3 regions of the Clostridium sp. DJ247 genome follow, and region 2 is predicted to be linked to each of the others. Evidence: riboswitches for the same ligand, from Rfam matches in the RefSeq annotation. Region 2 holds a riboswitch; each other region holds the start of a gene.
What was found. A riboswitch is a leader RNA that binds a small molecule or an ion and turns the genes downstream of it on or off. The one in region 2 is predicted to bind thiamine pyrophosphate.
Positions count from the first base shown of each region.

Region 1 (5,227 bases), on a different contig from region 2:
CCTTATATATGTTTGAGTGCAACAAGTTTATATAAGGTTCTTTTAAATCTATTATGAAACTACTCTTCCTTTCGTCAGAGTAGTAAGCGATTCGCACAAAATCACAGATTTTGGCTCTCTGCTTAAACACAAACTTTAGACTGATTAAAAGTTTTTAACGTGCTGAAGTTTGGCAACATATTCGGTCGTATAAGTTAAGTTGACCTGCATGAACCCTACATTCCAGTGTTTAGTGCTCCCCAATCTTTGAACACTGGATTATACCCCTTTTTAGTTATTGCTTGCTTAATTTCTTCAACACTTCTACCATCTGCAATATTAAATTGTCCTTCTCCTTTATCTTCAGCAGAATGTCCACCAACCTCTGTAGAAACTCCTGCAGACATTTTTGTCACTCCAAGAGGTATGAAGTTATCTCTAAAATCTGCTCTTTCTCTAGTAGTAATATTTATACCTGCTCTTGGAAGAAATATTTTATAAGCCAAAGCAACTTGTACTATATTTTTATCTGATACTTCATAAATATCAATAGCACTTCCTGCATGTGGTCTTATCCTTGGAACAGACATACTAATTTCTACAGCTGGGTATTTATCCTGTATGTAAGCAGTATGCAGCCCTGAAAAAAACGCTTCACTTCTCCATTCATAAAGTCCTAAAAGTGCACCTACTCCTACGGAATGTATTTTTGCTTTACAAACTCTCTCTGGAGTATCTAATCTATATTTATAATTCTTTTTTGGTCCAGCTAAATGTACTTTATCATAAACTTCTTCATTGTATGTTTCTTGATAAATTGTAAGACTATCTACTCCTGCTTCTATAAGTTCTTCATATTCTTTTTGTTCTAATGGGTATATTTCAATACATATAGAGCTAAAATATTTTTTTAATATTTTTACACAATCTTTTATATAAGATACCGGTGTATGATAAGATGATTCTCCTGTAAGAATTATAATATGCTTAATACCAGTAGCTGCTATTGATTTTGCTTCCTTCTCTACTTCCTCAAAAGTAAGTTTCTTTCTTGCAATTTTATTTTCTACATTATAACCGCAGTAAGCGCATTTATTTTCGCAGTAATTGGCAAGATACATAGGTGTATATAGGACTATGCTTTTCCCAAAATTTCTTAATGTAATATCATGTGCTTTCTGAGCCATAGCCTCTAAATGGTTTTCAGCTTTTGGTGATAACAGTGCTAAGAAGTCCTCTTCATTAATTCTATCTTTTGCAATAGCTCTTTCAATTTGGCTGTCCGTAACTCTTTCAAAATAGTCATGGAAAGCAAAACCCTTATATTCTTTTATTTTTTCATAAAAACTCATTCTTTCACTTCCTATCTTAAGAACCCAGTAAGAGGAGATGATGCTTCTGCATATTCTCTTTGAGCTCCCAGCTTAGATACATAAGCTTTTCTACCAGCCTGTACAGCTAATGAAAAAGCTTCAGCCATAAGTACAGGATCACCTGCAGTTGCTATAGCTGTGTTAACAAGTACAGCATCTGCACCCATCTCCATAGCCTCAGTAGCTTCAGATGGTCTACCTATACCCGCATCTACAACTATTGGCAAGCTTATCTCATCAATTAAAATTCTTATCATTTCCTTGGTTCTTATCCCTCTATTAGTTCCAATAGGTGCTCCTAAAGGCATGACCGCAGCTGCCCCAGCATCCACTAATCTCTTTGCATCCATTAAATCTGGATTCATATATGGAAGAACTACAAAGCCTTCCTTTGCTAAAATTTCTGTAGCTTTTATGGTTTCTAGGTTATCTGGAAGAAGATATTTATTGTCAGAAATAACTTCTATTTTAACCCAATTACCACATCCTGCAGCTCTTCCTAATCTTGCAAGTCTCACAGCCTCTTCAGCATTTCTAGCTCCAGAGGTATTTGGAAGCAAGATAATATCTTTACTAATATAATTCAATATATTTTCATCCTTAGAGTTTAAATCTACCCTTCTTAAAGCCACAGTAATAACCTGAGCACCAGAACTCTTTAAAACCTCTGGTATTACATTATTTGATGAATACTTTCCTGTTCCCACAAATAGTCTACTATTAAGTTCGGTTTCTCCTATTTTTAATTTTTCCATATTATTAGACCTCCAAAACATATTTTTATTATTTTCAAAATAATATATTGTAGGGATTCTCGGTGAAAATTTAACTTATACATAGGGATATATTACCAATGTTGAAGTCACATTTAAATGTTTTTTATTAGTCTTAGCTCGAATTTGAGAAAAATCTTAGAACTTTAGATATGTTTGAGGTACGAGTTTATCAAAGTTCTTTTGCATTGTTATAAAACTCCTCTTCCTTTGGTCAGAGGAGTAAGCGATTCGCACAAAATCACAGATTTTGGCTCTCTGCTTAAATTCGAGCTTTAGACTAATTAAAAATATTTAACGTGACGAAACATGGTAATATATCCGGTCGTATAAGTTAAATTTTCGCTCTATCCCCCTATAATATTTTATTACGTTATTCTTCACCAAGTATAACTCTCAAAACCGCATTTGCTTGATGATTTGCAGCAATAGCAACCCTAGGTGCCATAAGACCACACCCCGGCTTGGCCTCATTTTCTCCATCTCCTATTAAGTAAAAGTTATCTTTTATCTTTTTCGTGGCAATAGTATTACTTGAAAAATATCCAGCCATACCTGAAGCTGCTATGATTTTTTTGTCTTTCATTTTACTTAAAACCGTATTTACTAATACAGCTTTAGAAACAGGGTTGTCAAAAGCTTCTACTATTATATCCACATCTTTGAAAATATCTATAATATTATTTTCATCTAAAAATGCATCTTTCTTTTCAACTCTAACAAATGGATTACAATCACTTATTATTTGTTCTAAAGCATGAGTTTTTTTCATTCCTAAATGCTTAATAAAGTATTGTTGTCTATTTAAATTACTAGGTTCCACAACATCAAAATCTACTAATACAAGCCTTCCAATTCCTACTCTAGCAAGAGATACAGCCACATTTGACCCAAGTCCTCCAAGTCCTGCAATACCTACACTACATTCTTTTATTTTGTTATGAACAAAAGGTGTATGTCTTGCTAAAAGCATGGCTTCCATGTCTTCTAGCTTAGGTATTTCTCCTTTTTTTATAAATACTACCTTATCATTTTCATTTAATACATAATCTTCTTTTATGATAAAGCCATTATACACAACTATATCAGCATCTTCTTTAACCATACTTCTTAATTGAAAAACTGTAGTATTCTGCTCTACTTCTGTTTTTCTCTCATTTAAGAAAATATTCATGTTAACCGCCTCCAACAAATCTAATTATTTCAACCTTAGAGTCAGTGCTTAATATTTTTACTGAAAATTCATCTTTATTTATTATTTCTAAATCTACTTCTACTACCACCTTATTTGAATCTAATTTCAATTCTTCCAGCATTTCAGTTATAGTGATTCCACCCTTAAAATTTATAGCTTCTCCATTTATAATCATTTTCTCACCTTCTTTCCTATGAAGTAAAACTTATGCAAAATTTCTTAAAGCTAACTTCTTAAGTTAGTTTATACCATAGCAAACTGGCACTAATACCTTCGCTAATTAAAGAGAACCTCTTGTTCTAGGTATAAAATGGATAAAAAACAAAAAGGAAGCAAAAAAGTGCTTCCCTCATAATTCTAAATAAGACCAAATTTTGTGTTACTAAAAATAAGCATAACACAAAAACATCCATTCTCTCCCTACGTTGGCATTACCCAAATCAGGTTATGAGGGTAAGGAATAACATTCCACTCTCAGCCTATTAGTATAGACTCCCCTTAGCTATTAAATTTTTACAGGTTTATAAATTCAATTTATCATAATTCAAAAATAAAATCAATAACCATGTCAGGCTTCATTTGGTTAAAATTCATCTATATGGATTTGTTACATAAAAATATCCCTCTTAACTATACTCTTTAAGTTGACCTGCAGGAACCATAAATGCGTGTTAGAATAGTTATTTCTCTTCTACGAAATATTTCATACTACTTTTTTTTAATTCTCTTGTACTATATAAAATTTTATAATCTGTTATCTTAATAACATCAGCTATTTTTTTAATAACATTTTCACATATTTCTCTACTCTCGCTATGTATCATAGTAAATAAATTATATGGCCAATCTTCATAAGTTTGCCTTTCATAGCAATGTGTTACTTCACTAAAAGAACATATTAAATTTCCAATGTGCTCTATCCTTTCTCCTGGAACTTTCCATACAACCATAGCATTGGCTTTAAATCCGGCTTCCCTATGAAATAACACCCCACCTATCCTCTTTATAATACCCCTATGATGTAAGGTATTTATGTTAGCTAACAACTCTTCTTCAGTAATTCCAAGCTCTTCAGCTAATTTCTTATAAGGTTCATTACATAAAGGAATATCTCCAGATAATCTTTTAACTATATTTTTTTCTAATAAGCTTAGCATCATCTATCTCCCTTAACATATTAAAAGTAGCGTTAATTTTAAATAATCTAACTGCCGGTAAAGTAAGTACTTTTTCTAACTCACTTTCAACCTTTATACTGTTAACAATTTCATCTACTCTATCTTTAGATGGTGCAATTATAGTAAACCAAATGTTATAATAATAATTTCTAACATAATTATGTGTTATCTCGTTAAACTTGTTTATAATCCTAGCTACTTTATCAATTTTTTCATCAGGTACACTTATGGCACACAATGTACTGTAATAACCTAATTTCTTAGAATCAACAATTCCGCCTAATCTTCTAATATACCCTTGTGATTTTAATTTATCTGTTCTAGCTATAACCTCTTCTTCAGTAATATTAAGTTCATTAGCTAACTTTAAAAATGGACTTGACTCCATAGGTAATCCTTTCTGCAATAAGTTTAACAGCAGTCTGTCTAGTTCATCCATAAATTCACCTCTATAAATTTATATTGCCTATTTAATTGTGTTAATACATATAGTATCTTCTGCCATATAGTTTCCACTATTATAGTATGATGCTCTTGCCCTACATCCACCGCAATTTTTTTTACTTTTACAAATACCACAGTTGCCTTCATACTGTAAAGTCCTTAATTTATTAAATATACTACTCTCTGACCAGATTTTGCTAAAGGGGCTTTCTTTAACATTGCCGGCTAATTCCTTCAAATATGCACAAGGTTGAACATTTCCTTTTGGATCTATAATACAATAAC
Region 1 covers NZ_JABAIW010000044.1:8,883-14,109, reverse strand. The annotation lists gene thiH (2-iminoacetate synthase ThiH) at 216-1,331, opposite strand; gene HGI79_RS16335 (thiazole synthase) at 1,343-2,107, opposite strand; gene thiF (sulfur carrier protein ThiS adenylyltransferase ThiF) at 2,499-3,299, opposite strand; gene thiS (sulfur carrier protein ThiS) at 3,301-3,495, opposite strand; TPP riboswitch at 3,721-3,829, opposite strand; gene HGI79_RS16320 (Lrp/AsnC family transcriptional regulator) at 4,001-4,477, opposite strand; gene HGI79_RS16315 (AsnC family transcriptional regulator) at 4,446-4,937, opposite strand; gene nirJ2 (putative heme d1 biosynthesis radical SAM protein NirJ2) at 4,965-5,227, opposite strand, start outside.
Region 1: linked by a shared signal. The riboswitch ahead of thiS (sulfur carrier protein ThiS) and the one ahead of thiD (bifunctional hydroxymethylpyrimidine kinase/phosphomethylpyrimidine kinase) in region 2 are both predicted to bind thiamine pyrophosphate.

Region 2 (4,695 bases):
TTATCATATCAACTCTAACATATACACTACACTTTAGAGCCTTCCAACACTGCAAAGCCATTTCTTCAATTTTAGCCTGCAGCTCTTTTTCAAATTCAACTATAATTTCATCTGATCCACCATCTGAATATTTTGCAGTGTAATCAAAAAACTCTGACTTTGGTTTTATTGCAATTATAGGAAGCATTTTTCCATCTAATATACAACAAGTTATTTCATCGCCCTTAATATATTCTTCTATCATAACTTCGTTATCATAATCTAATGCTAATTTTACAGCACTTTCTATACCTTCTTTACTTTTAACTATATTAGTAGCTACACTAGAACCTCCACAATTAGGTTTTACTACTACTGGGTATCCCATCTTTTCTATATAACTATAATCTAGTTCTTCTACACTTTTAACAGACAACCAATCTGCAGTGTTTATACCTGCTGATTTTAACACCTTTTTAGTGGTATCCTTATCCATACAAACTCCACTAGTTAAAGGACCACACCCTGAGTAAGGTATATCCATAGTTTCAAGCACCGCTTGAACCGTTCCATCTTCTCCAAACTTGCCGTGAAGTGCAAGGAATGCAAAATCTAAATCTTTAGTTTTTTCTATAACATCATACTTTTTATCTATAATTATAGGAACTATTTCATATTTATCTTTATTTAAATAACCTGCTATTTCTTTTCCAGATTTTAACGATACTTCTCTCTCAGAGGATATTCCTCCCATAATAACGCCTATTTTCATTTATATTTCCTCCATGCAACTTAATAATTCTTCTAATAACATTCTATACTTTAATGAAAATAAAGAAAGTACCACCTATGTACTTTTTTATAACCTATGTGGTCTTTATATTATAAAAATTAATTTGTCGCTATTGTAACATATAATTTGTAATAATATAATTAGTAATGTAGAAAAATAAAGTAATTTACAAAATTTCCATAATGTAATATGATTGATATGTACTTATTGTCGAATAAGGAGATTTGAAATGGAAAATTATCTAAATGTTACAGATTTATATTATAAAGATGTAGAAGAGTATAAAATTGATATTAATACTACTCTTTCTTGTATGAGTTCTACCAGCGAAAGACTGATATTTGCTGTAGTTGCAGAGAAATCAGGTATAACTCGTTTTGTAATACGAAAGTATCCTGAATTAAGAAACTACATACTAGAAAAAATTATATATTACAAGGAAATACAGGTTATAAACAAAAAAATAAATAGAGCTGTCAACAACTTACTTAAAGCAAATAAAAGTCTTACTTTTATATCCATAATAAATAAATGTAGACTAAGCTCAGATATTATCTATGGAAATGAATATGTTAAAGAAAAAGTTCGAAGTGTATTAGTTGAAAATAAACATAATATAACTACTAAAAAAAACTGCACCCGCTTATAAAGAAAGACTTAATATTTGTCTAAAAGGCATAATACTTATGCTTTAGTTATTACTATTGTACTATTGCATATTTTCATATATATAGTACAATAGTGGTAATTAAATAAACCCTTTGTGGGGGTGCCTTCTAGGCTGAGAAGAGTTATCTCTAACCCTTTGAACCTGACCCAGATAACACTGGCGTAGGGAAGCAAACATTATCTTTATAGTTATGTATATTTCAGTGTATTGCTTTTCTGCAATACATTTTTTATTTTCATTCTAGTAATTAAAATAATATATATTTTTTCACTGTTTTATCCTTATTATCTTAATGTTCTTCGTTTAAAGTCTGGATTAGGGGTTGTATTAACTCAAAGTTTTCTAACACATATAAATAGAGGTGGTTTAAATGAAAAAAGTATTAACAATTGCAGGGTCTGATAGTTGCGGCGGAGCTGGTATTCAAGCTGACATAAAAACCATGAGTTCTCTTGGAGTCTATGGTATGAGCGTAATAACTGCAATAACTGCACAAAATACATTAGGTGTACAAAAAGTAATGGAAGTTACACAGGAACTTATTGAAGCTCAGATACGTTCTATATTTGATGATATAAATGTAGATGCTGTAAAAATTGGTATGGTTTCAAATAGCAAAACTATAGAGATAATAAAAAATCTGCTAACTGAATACAAGGCTAAAAACATAGTTGTAGATCCGGTTATGGTATCAAAAAGTGGCTATTTCTTACTTAAACCAGAAGCAGAAGAAGCTATAAGACAACTAATATCTATTGCAGACCTAGTAACACCCAATATACCTGAAACTGAGGTTTTAACAGGTATAAAAATTGAAAATGAAGCTGCTATGAAAGAGGCTGCTTTGCTAATAAAAGAAATGGGTGCAAAAAATGTACTTGTTAAAGGCGGCCATAGATGTAATGATGCTAATGACATCTTACTTTCTGATGACAGTTTTATAACGCTTGAAGGTTATAGAATAGATACAAAAAATACTCATGGAACAGGCTGTACCCTTTCTTCTGCCATAGCTTCTCATTTAGCTAAGGAACACAGCATACAGGAAGCTGTTTCATTATCAAAGCTATATATAACAAAAGCTATAGAAAACTCATTTTCTATAGGTCATGGTGTAGGTCCTGTAGGACATTTTATAGAAGTTTATAAGAAAGCTGGTGTGTCTTTTGAATAAAATTAAGAATTTACAGAAGGAAGGTAAAGTTATATGACAATAGATTATAGTCTATATCTCATAACAGATAGAAGTTTTTTAAAAGGTAGAAGCTTAAAAACTGTTGTAGAAGAAGCAATTCTTGGAGGAACTACTATTGTTCAAGTAAGAGAAAAAAATATCTCCACTAGAGAATTTTATAAAGTCGCAGTAGAAGTTAAAAAAGTAACTGATTACTATAAAGTTCCTTTAATTATAAATGACAGAATAGATATTGCTCAAGCTATTAATGCAGATGGAGTACATCTTGGACAAGATGATATGCCTTTATCTATAGCCAGAACTATTCTTGGCAACGATAAAATTATAGGTATATCTACTGGGACCCTTGAAGAAGCTATGGAAGCACAAAAAGGCGGTGCTGATTATTTAGGAATTGGTGCTATATTCTATACTGGAACTAAAAAAGATATTGATGTTCCTATAGGTATCCATGGATTGAAAAATATTCATGATAATATAAAAATTCCAGCCGTAGCTATCGGTGGCATCAATGAAACTAACTTCAGGGATGTACTAAATACTAATGTAGAAGGTATTGCTATTATATCAGCTATATTAGGTAAGGATGAAGTAAGGTCTGCCGCTAAAGCTCTAAAATTATAAAACCATCAAAAAAATTTACTCTTCTGTATTTTTTAAGTATGTCTATACAAATACAGAAGAGTAAATCATATTTCATAATATAGAAAAACTATATCTATGCAATTTTTTTTGATTTCTTAGAATTAATATCTTTAAAATAACTCCTAGTCTCAGAAACTATAACTCCACTTAACCCTATTAAAGCTATAAGATTTGGAATTGCCATAAGGCCATTTACAATATCAGCTATTGTCCATACTAATTCAAGTTTTAAGAACGCACCAATAGCTACTAAAAATATAAATATATATCTATAAGGCTTTATTCCTTTTACTCCAAATAAATATTCAGTACATCTTTCACCATAATAGTTCCATCCTAGTATAGTCGTAAATGCAAAGAAAATAAGTCCAACAGTTCCCACAAACTTACCTATTGCAGGTATAGGCAATCCTAATGAAAAAGCATAATTAGTCATGGCAGCACCTTTATATTCTGAACTCCATGCACCTGTAGATATCAGCACTAATCCAGTCATAGTACATATAACTATAGTATCAAAAAAAGTTCCTGTCATGGATATTAACCCCTGACGAACACAGGATTTTGTTTTAGCAGCAGCTGCTGCAATAGGAGCACTACCAAGACCTGACTCATTAGAAAAAACACCTCTTGCAATACCATTTTGTATAGCTTGTTTAACAGTGGCTCCTAAAAATCCTCCTGCTGCTGCAGCTGGAGTAAATGCACCTTTTATTACTAGCATTATTGAATGAGGAAGCATAGAAGCATTATAAATTAAAACTATTATAGATGTTAACACATAAAAAACAGCCATAAAAGGTACTATTAATTCTGATACCTTAGATATACTATTTATACCTCCAATAGTGACAAGTGCAACTAACACAGTTATTATAATTGATGTAATCACAATTGGAACGTTATATGATACATTTACAGATTGAGTTATAGAGTTAATCTGTGCAAATGTTCCTATACCAAAGAATGCTACACCAATGCCAAATAAAGCGAATAATTTTGCCAACCATTTTATACCTAGACCTCTTTCAATATAATACATAGGTCCACCTGACATCTGTCCATTTTTATCTGTAACCCTATATTTTATTGCTAATAACCCTTCTGCATATTTTGTTGCCATTCCAAAGAATGCAGCCATCCACATCCAAAATAAAGCACCAGGTCCACCAGCTTTAATAGCAGTAGCAACACCTACTATATTTCCTGTTCCTATAGTAGCCGCTAAAGCAGTACACAAAGCAGCAAAGCTTGTAACATCCCCTTCTCCGCTATCATCATTTTTATCTTTAACAAAAAGATATTTTAAAGCTAGTGGTAATTTAAATACCTGAAGTATTCCGAGACGTACAGTAAGATAAACGCCTGTTCCTACCAGTAATACTAATAAAGGTGGTCCCCAAATAAAAGAGT
Region 2 covers NZ_JABAIW010000023.1:46,634-51,328, forward strand. The annotation lists gene HGI79_RS10915 (D-alanine--D-alanine ligase) at 1-751, opposite strand, end outside; gene HGI79_RS10920 (hypothetical protein) at 1,002-1,421, shown strand; TPP riboswitch at 1,528-1,628, shown strand; gene thiD (bifunctional hydroxymethylpyrimidine kinase/phosphomethylpyrimidine kinase) at 1,813-2,616, shown strand; gene thiE (thiamine phosphate synthase) at 2,650-3,261, shown strand; gene HGI79_RS10935 (sodium:alanine symporter family protein) at 3,356-4,695, opposite strand, start outside.

Region 3 (5,227 bases), on a different contig from region 2:
ATATGGTCCCCTACTCTGTGACTACTCCTCTGAAGAGGAGTTTCCTATAAAGATGGAAGTATTAGAGCGGGTAGTCATCGGATAAAGGTACCTAACCATAATAATAAAGATATTTAGCTCTAAATATGCTTATAATATGTTCTAAACCTTATATTTACTATTAGCAACCTCTAAGCCTAAGTTTCTTATCATCTGAATGTCTTCCTCAATATTATTTCCTGATGTAGTTAACATATTTCCTGTAATAGTTGCATTTACACCCACTTTAAAACTTTCTTCTCCATAATTATGTAGAAAGTTTCTTCCTCCTGCCAATCTAATACTTGCTTTAGGATTTATAAATCTAAAGATTGTCATAGTAATTAATATTTCATTTTCATCTAATCTTTTCATATTTTCCAAGGGTGTTCCCTTTATAGGGTTAAGTATATTAACTGGTATAGACTTCACTTCTAATTTTTGTAGTTCTAATGCCAATTTAATTCTGTCTTCCATAGTTTCTCCCATACCTATTATTCCGCCTGAACATACACAAAGTCCAGCTTTCATTGCATTATTAATTGTATCTATTCGTTCATCATAAGTATGGGTTGTACATATATTTTTATAATATTCCCTGCAAGTCTCTAAATTATGATGATAACTTGTTACTCCCACTTCTTTTAGTTTCAAAAGCTGTTCATAACTTATTATTCCCAAGGAAGCACATAAATCTATATTTACATTTTTTCTAAGCTTTTCATATATCTTTAATATTTTTTCAAACTCTTCCCCTTGTAATCCCCTACCACTGGTTACTATACCAAATCTATCTACACCACCTTTTTCATCCTCTAATGCTTGCTTTAATACTTCTTCTGCCTCAACTACACCATAGTTTTTTACATCAGTGTGATAATGAGCGGATTGAGCACAGTACTTACAATCCTCAGAGCATTTACCAGATTTTCCGTTTATAATGCCACATAAATCTACCTTATTACCATTATACTTTTCACGTATCCTATCTCCTGCTTTAAATAACATATCTAAATCTTTCACTTTTGATAGTTCTAAAGCTTCTTCAAATCCAATTAATCCGTTTTCATCTATTTTTTCTTCTAATTTTGTTATTAAATTCTTCATATATTTGCCCCCATTTTCACTAAACTAACTTTTTATTATATATTGTTAACTTCATTGTAAACTAATTCGATGTATCTTGGTTTACAATACTATATTACCTAATTTATACTACTATGTCAATGTAGGTTTTTTCGTAAAATTATAGTTAAGAAAATCTTAGCTCAATCAATATTAGTTAATAGAAATTTGGAAATATAAAATAATGAAATAATAAATAGTTTAAAGGCAGGTAAATTTATTACCTGCCTTTAAACTATTTATTTTCTAAATATTTATCCAATAGCCAACTGCCACTAATCATCATCTCTTAACACATTTAGATTCTTACCGCTCAATATTTTATTCATATTTCTAACAGCACACATTTTTCCACACATAGTACAAGTATGTTCATCTTCCGGCTGTGATTCTTCTCTGTATCTTCTAGCTTTTACAGGGTCTATAGCCAAGCTGAACATCTTTTCCCAGTCAAGTTCCCTTCTTGCTTCACTCATAGCGTTGTCCCAATCTCTAGCCCCTTTAATTCCTTTTGCTATATCTCCTGCATGGGCAGCAATCTTAGAAGCTATGATACCTTCTTTCATATCATCTAGATTTGGAAGTCTTAAATGTTCTGCTGGAGTTACATAACATAAGAAATCCGCTCCAGAGGAAGCTGCTATTGCTCCACCTATAGCTGATGTTATGTGATCATATCCTGGTGCTACATCTGTAACTAGTGGACCTAGTACATAAAATGGTGCATTATGACATAGCTTCTTTTCTAACTGCATGTTAGCCTTTATTTCATCTAAGCTCATATGTCCTGGTCCTTCTATCATAACTTGTACATTTCTCTCCCAAGCTCTTTTTGTTAACTCTCCTAGTGTCATTAATTCTTTTATTTGACTAGGATCTGTAGAGTCTGCAATAGATCCTGGACGACAGGCATCACCTAAACTTATAGTTACATCATATTTTTCACATATATCTAATACTTTATCATAATGTTCGTAGAATGGATTTTCTTTATTGTTAAGCTCCATCCAAGCAAACATCAAAGCTCCACCTCTTGATACAATGTTTGTAAGTCTTTTATTTCTTTTAAATACTGCTGCAGTCTCTCTGTTAATTCCTGCATGTATAGTCATAAAGTCTACGCCATTTTTTGCATGTTTCTCTATAACATTTATTAACTCATCTTCAGTTATATCACTTAATTCTTTATCATAAAAACCTACTGCATCATATATTGGAACTGTACCAATCATAGCCGGAGAAACTTCTACTAGCTTTGTTCTAAATTCTTCTGTTTTACCAAAACAGCTTAAATCCATTATAGCTTCAGCTTTCATTTCTATGGCAACTCTAACCTTTTCAAATTCATCTTCTATGCAGTTGCAATCCTTTGAAATACCTAGGTTAACATTAATTTTTGTTCTAAGTCCTTCACCTATACCCTCTGGACTTATGGACTTATGATTCTTATTAGCTGGTATAGCCACTCTACCAGCTGCTACTAGCTCTACTAAATGATTAACATCTATATTTTCCTTCTTAGCTACTATTTCCATTTCTTTTGTGATTATGCCTTTTTTGGCAGCGTCCATTTGTGTTGTATAGTTCATTATAATCCATCTCCTCTTTAACTATTTATTTATACTTTAGATTATTCTTATTACCAATTAATAGATATTTTATTAGCTTTAACTGTCTCATAACCTCTACAAATAATACTATGATAATTATTAAAAATACTCCGTGTAACGTAAATAATTTCATAGTTCATGTAATAAAAAAGGAGCTTTACAGCTCCCTCATAATTCCTTTATAATAAAATATACTTATATAGAAACTATCTACAAAACATATTTCTTACCTTACAAAGTACTTCCCTACGTTGGTGTTAACCAAATCAGGTTATGAGGGTCAGAACTAACAGTTCTATCTCAGCTCATTATATGAGCCCCCCTAGTAGTATTAAGTTTTTAACAATTTCAATTATACCATAGATATTGTTTCCTATCAAGGCAGTATTTTCTGAAGCGTATCTATAAACCAAATATTTAATTTTTATCACTCTCTATTTGATTCTTAAGTCTTAATATTTCACCTCGGCTTAATTCTGTCAATTCCAATATTTCTTCAATATCTATACCCTTTTTGATCATTTTTATAGCTATTTTTTCTATTCCTTTTTCTATTCCTTCCTGTTTTGATTTCTTAAATCCTTCTTCAATCTTTCTACCTAAATTGCTTACCATATCATCCACCTCCATTTCTGATGTTTCCTTATATGTCCAAACTTCATTATCATCAATCGAATCGTGCATGCTTAGGTTTATTATCTAATAGTTCCTTTGTAAAATCTTCTATTTTTAAACTATTAGGATTCCTTACCCTCTCGGGGCTAAGTCTGTAGTTAAAATTTTAGTGGTAGCTATCTTTACAATTGCTACCACTTTCATAATAATTAATGATTCGCTATTTCATTTTTTAGCTTTATTACTTCATCTTCACTTAGTCCTGTTATCTCCATGACGAAAGAAACATCTACTCCTTTACTCAAAGCATTTTTAGCAATTTCCTTATTTCTTTCTTCTCTTCCTTCTTCTCTTCCTTCTTCTCTTCCTTCTTCTCTTCCTTCTACTTTTCCCTCTTCTTTTGCACCTTCAATCATACTTTTTTCATCCAATATCTTTTTCATTCGAAGTTCTGCAAGTCGCACAGTTTCAGGGTCTCTACTCAACATATCAAGAACTGTTATCGCTTTTCTTATTGCTGGTTCTCCCATTTCAACCACCTCCATTACTTCCTTTTCTGGTTTTGTTAAAAATGCCAGCCACTTGTTTAAGCTAGTGTTAAGTTCTGGTTGTTCATCTAAAAACTTTGGTAATTCTACGAAGTGTATCTCTAATATATCTGTTAACATTGTCTTGTCATTATCTTCATATAAATGATATACTGTGTGATATTGTTCACTCTCTACATAATTGAAATTTAGTATATTTATGGTTATAGTTTTATTAAGATTTTTATAATTTTCTCCTTTTTTTATCTGGTTTGAGTACAATCTAGACCAGTAAAATAGCGTTCTCTTTATCATATTATATCTATTTATAAGTTGTATCTCTACATTTATGTGAATCCCTTTTTCTGTTATTACTCTTACATCTAAAATTCCTATTTTGTCATCTACTGTTTCAATATCTGATAGCTTTGTGTCTACATATTCAATATGTTTTATCTTCTCTTTTTCAGTTCCCTCTAATAGAGCATTCAAGAAACTTATCAATATGTCCTCATTCTCAGGACTTCCAAATATCTTTTGAAATACTACATCATTCTTAGGATCAAGAATCATTTTATCATCAAAGCTAATATCCATTTTATCACTTCCTCTGTTAATAATATTTTACCAAATTTATTAGGCTTATTCTATATTCCAGCATTAATATCTCAATTATATTATTTAGTTCATCACATAGTTTAGGTGGAGAGGTGGTATAGTATTTTGAAAACTTTTTTAGTTTGGTATCTCCCTAGCCACCCTTTACCCCTATTTTATTATCAATTATTATATTTACATTACTTATATTGTTACATCTATTACCATTAGTTTATCATACTGCTTCTTTTAGTGGAACAACTGGCATTATATATTCACTCTTATTCTTCATCATTTCATAGATTATATTTACAAGCCTTCTCATTACACAAACCAATGCTTGTATTTTTGTCTTTCCTTCTGATATTTTTCTTTTATAGTATTGCAAAAATACTGGATTCCTTGGAAGGTTACTTCCCTTTGCTACTTGAATTTGCTGTACTGCTAGGAAGTAGAATACTGCGTATAGTTCCCTGTTTCCTTGCTTACTTTTCTTATCCTTCCCTTTTCCTACTGCAACATCTGCCGCAATACCTTCTAGTATCATTAGTATTCCTTGCCACCAATTTCTATTATGGTTATAAACTCAGGAGTAGCACCAAATAGCCCTCCATCATCCTATGATAGCCCCAATTCATCCATTATTTTCGGATTATCAGTATCCTCCATAACAAAGATTGAACCATACTCTTCAAGCTTGTAGCTGTCCCATATTTCTTCTCCTGTTAGATTGGT
Region 3 covers NZ_JABAIW010000102.1:71-5,297, forward strand. The annotation lists gene bioB (biotin synthase BioB) at 142-1,125, opposite strand; gene thiC (phosphomethylpyrimidine synthase ThiC) at 1,419-2,732, opposite strand; TPP riboswitch at 2,980-3,087, opposite strand; gene HGI79_RS21850 (hypothetical protein) at 3,171-3,437, opposite strand; gene HGI79_RS21855 (Rpn family recombination-promoting nuclease/putative transposase) at 3,578-4,492, opposite strand; partial or broken gene HGI79_RS21860 (IS110 family transposase) at 4,728-5,009, opposite strand; gene HGI79_RS21865 (hypothetical protein) at 5,111-5,227, opposite strand, start outside.
Region 3: linked by a shared signal. The riboswitch ahead of thiC (phosphomethylpyrimidine synthase ThiC) and the one ahead of thiD (bifunctional hydroxymethylpyrimidine kinase/phosphomethylpyrimidine kinase) in region 2 are both predicted to bind thiamine pyrophosphate.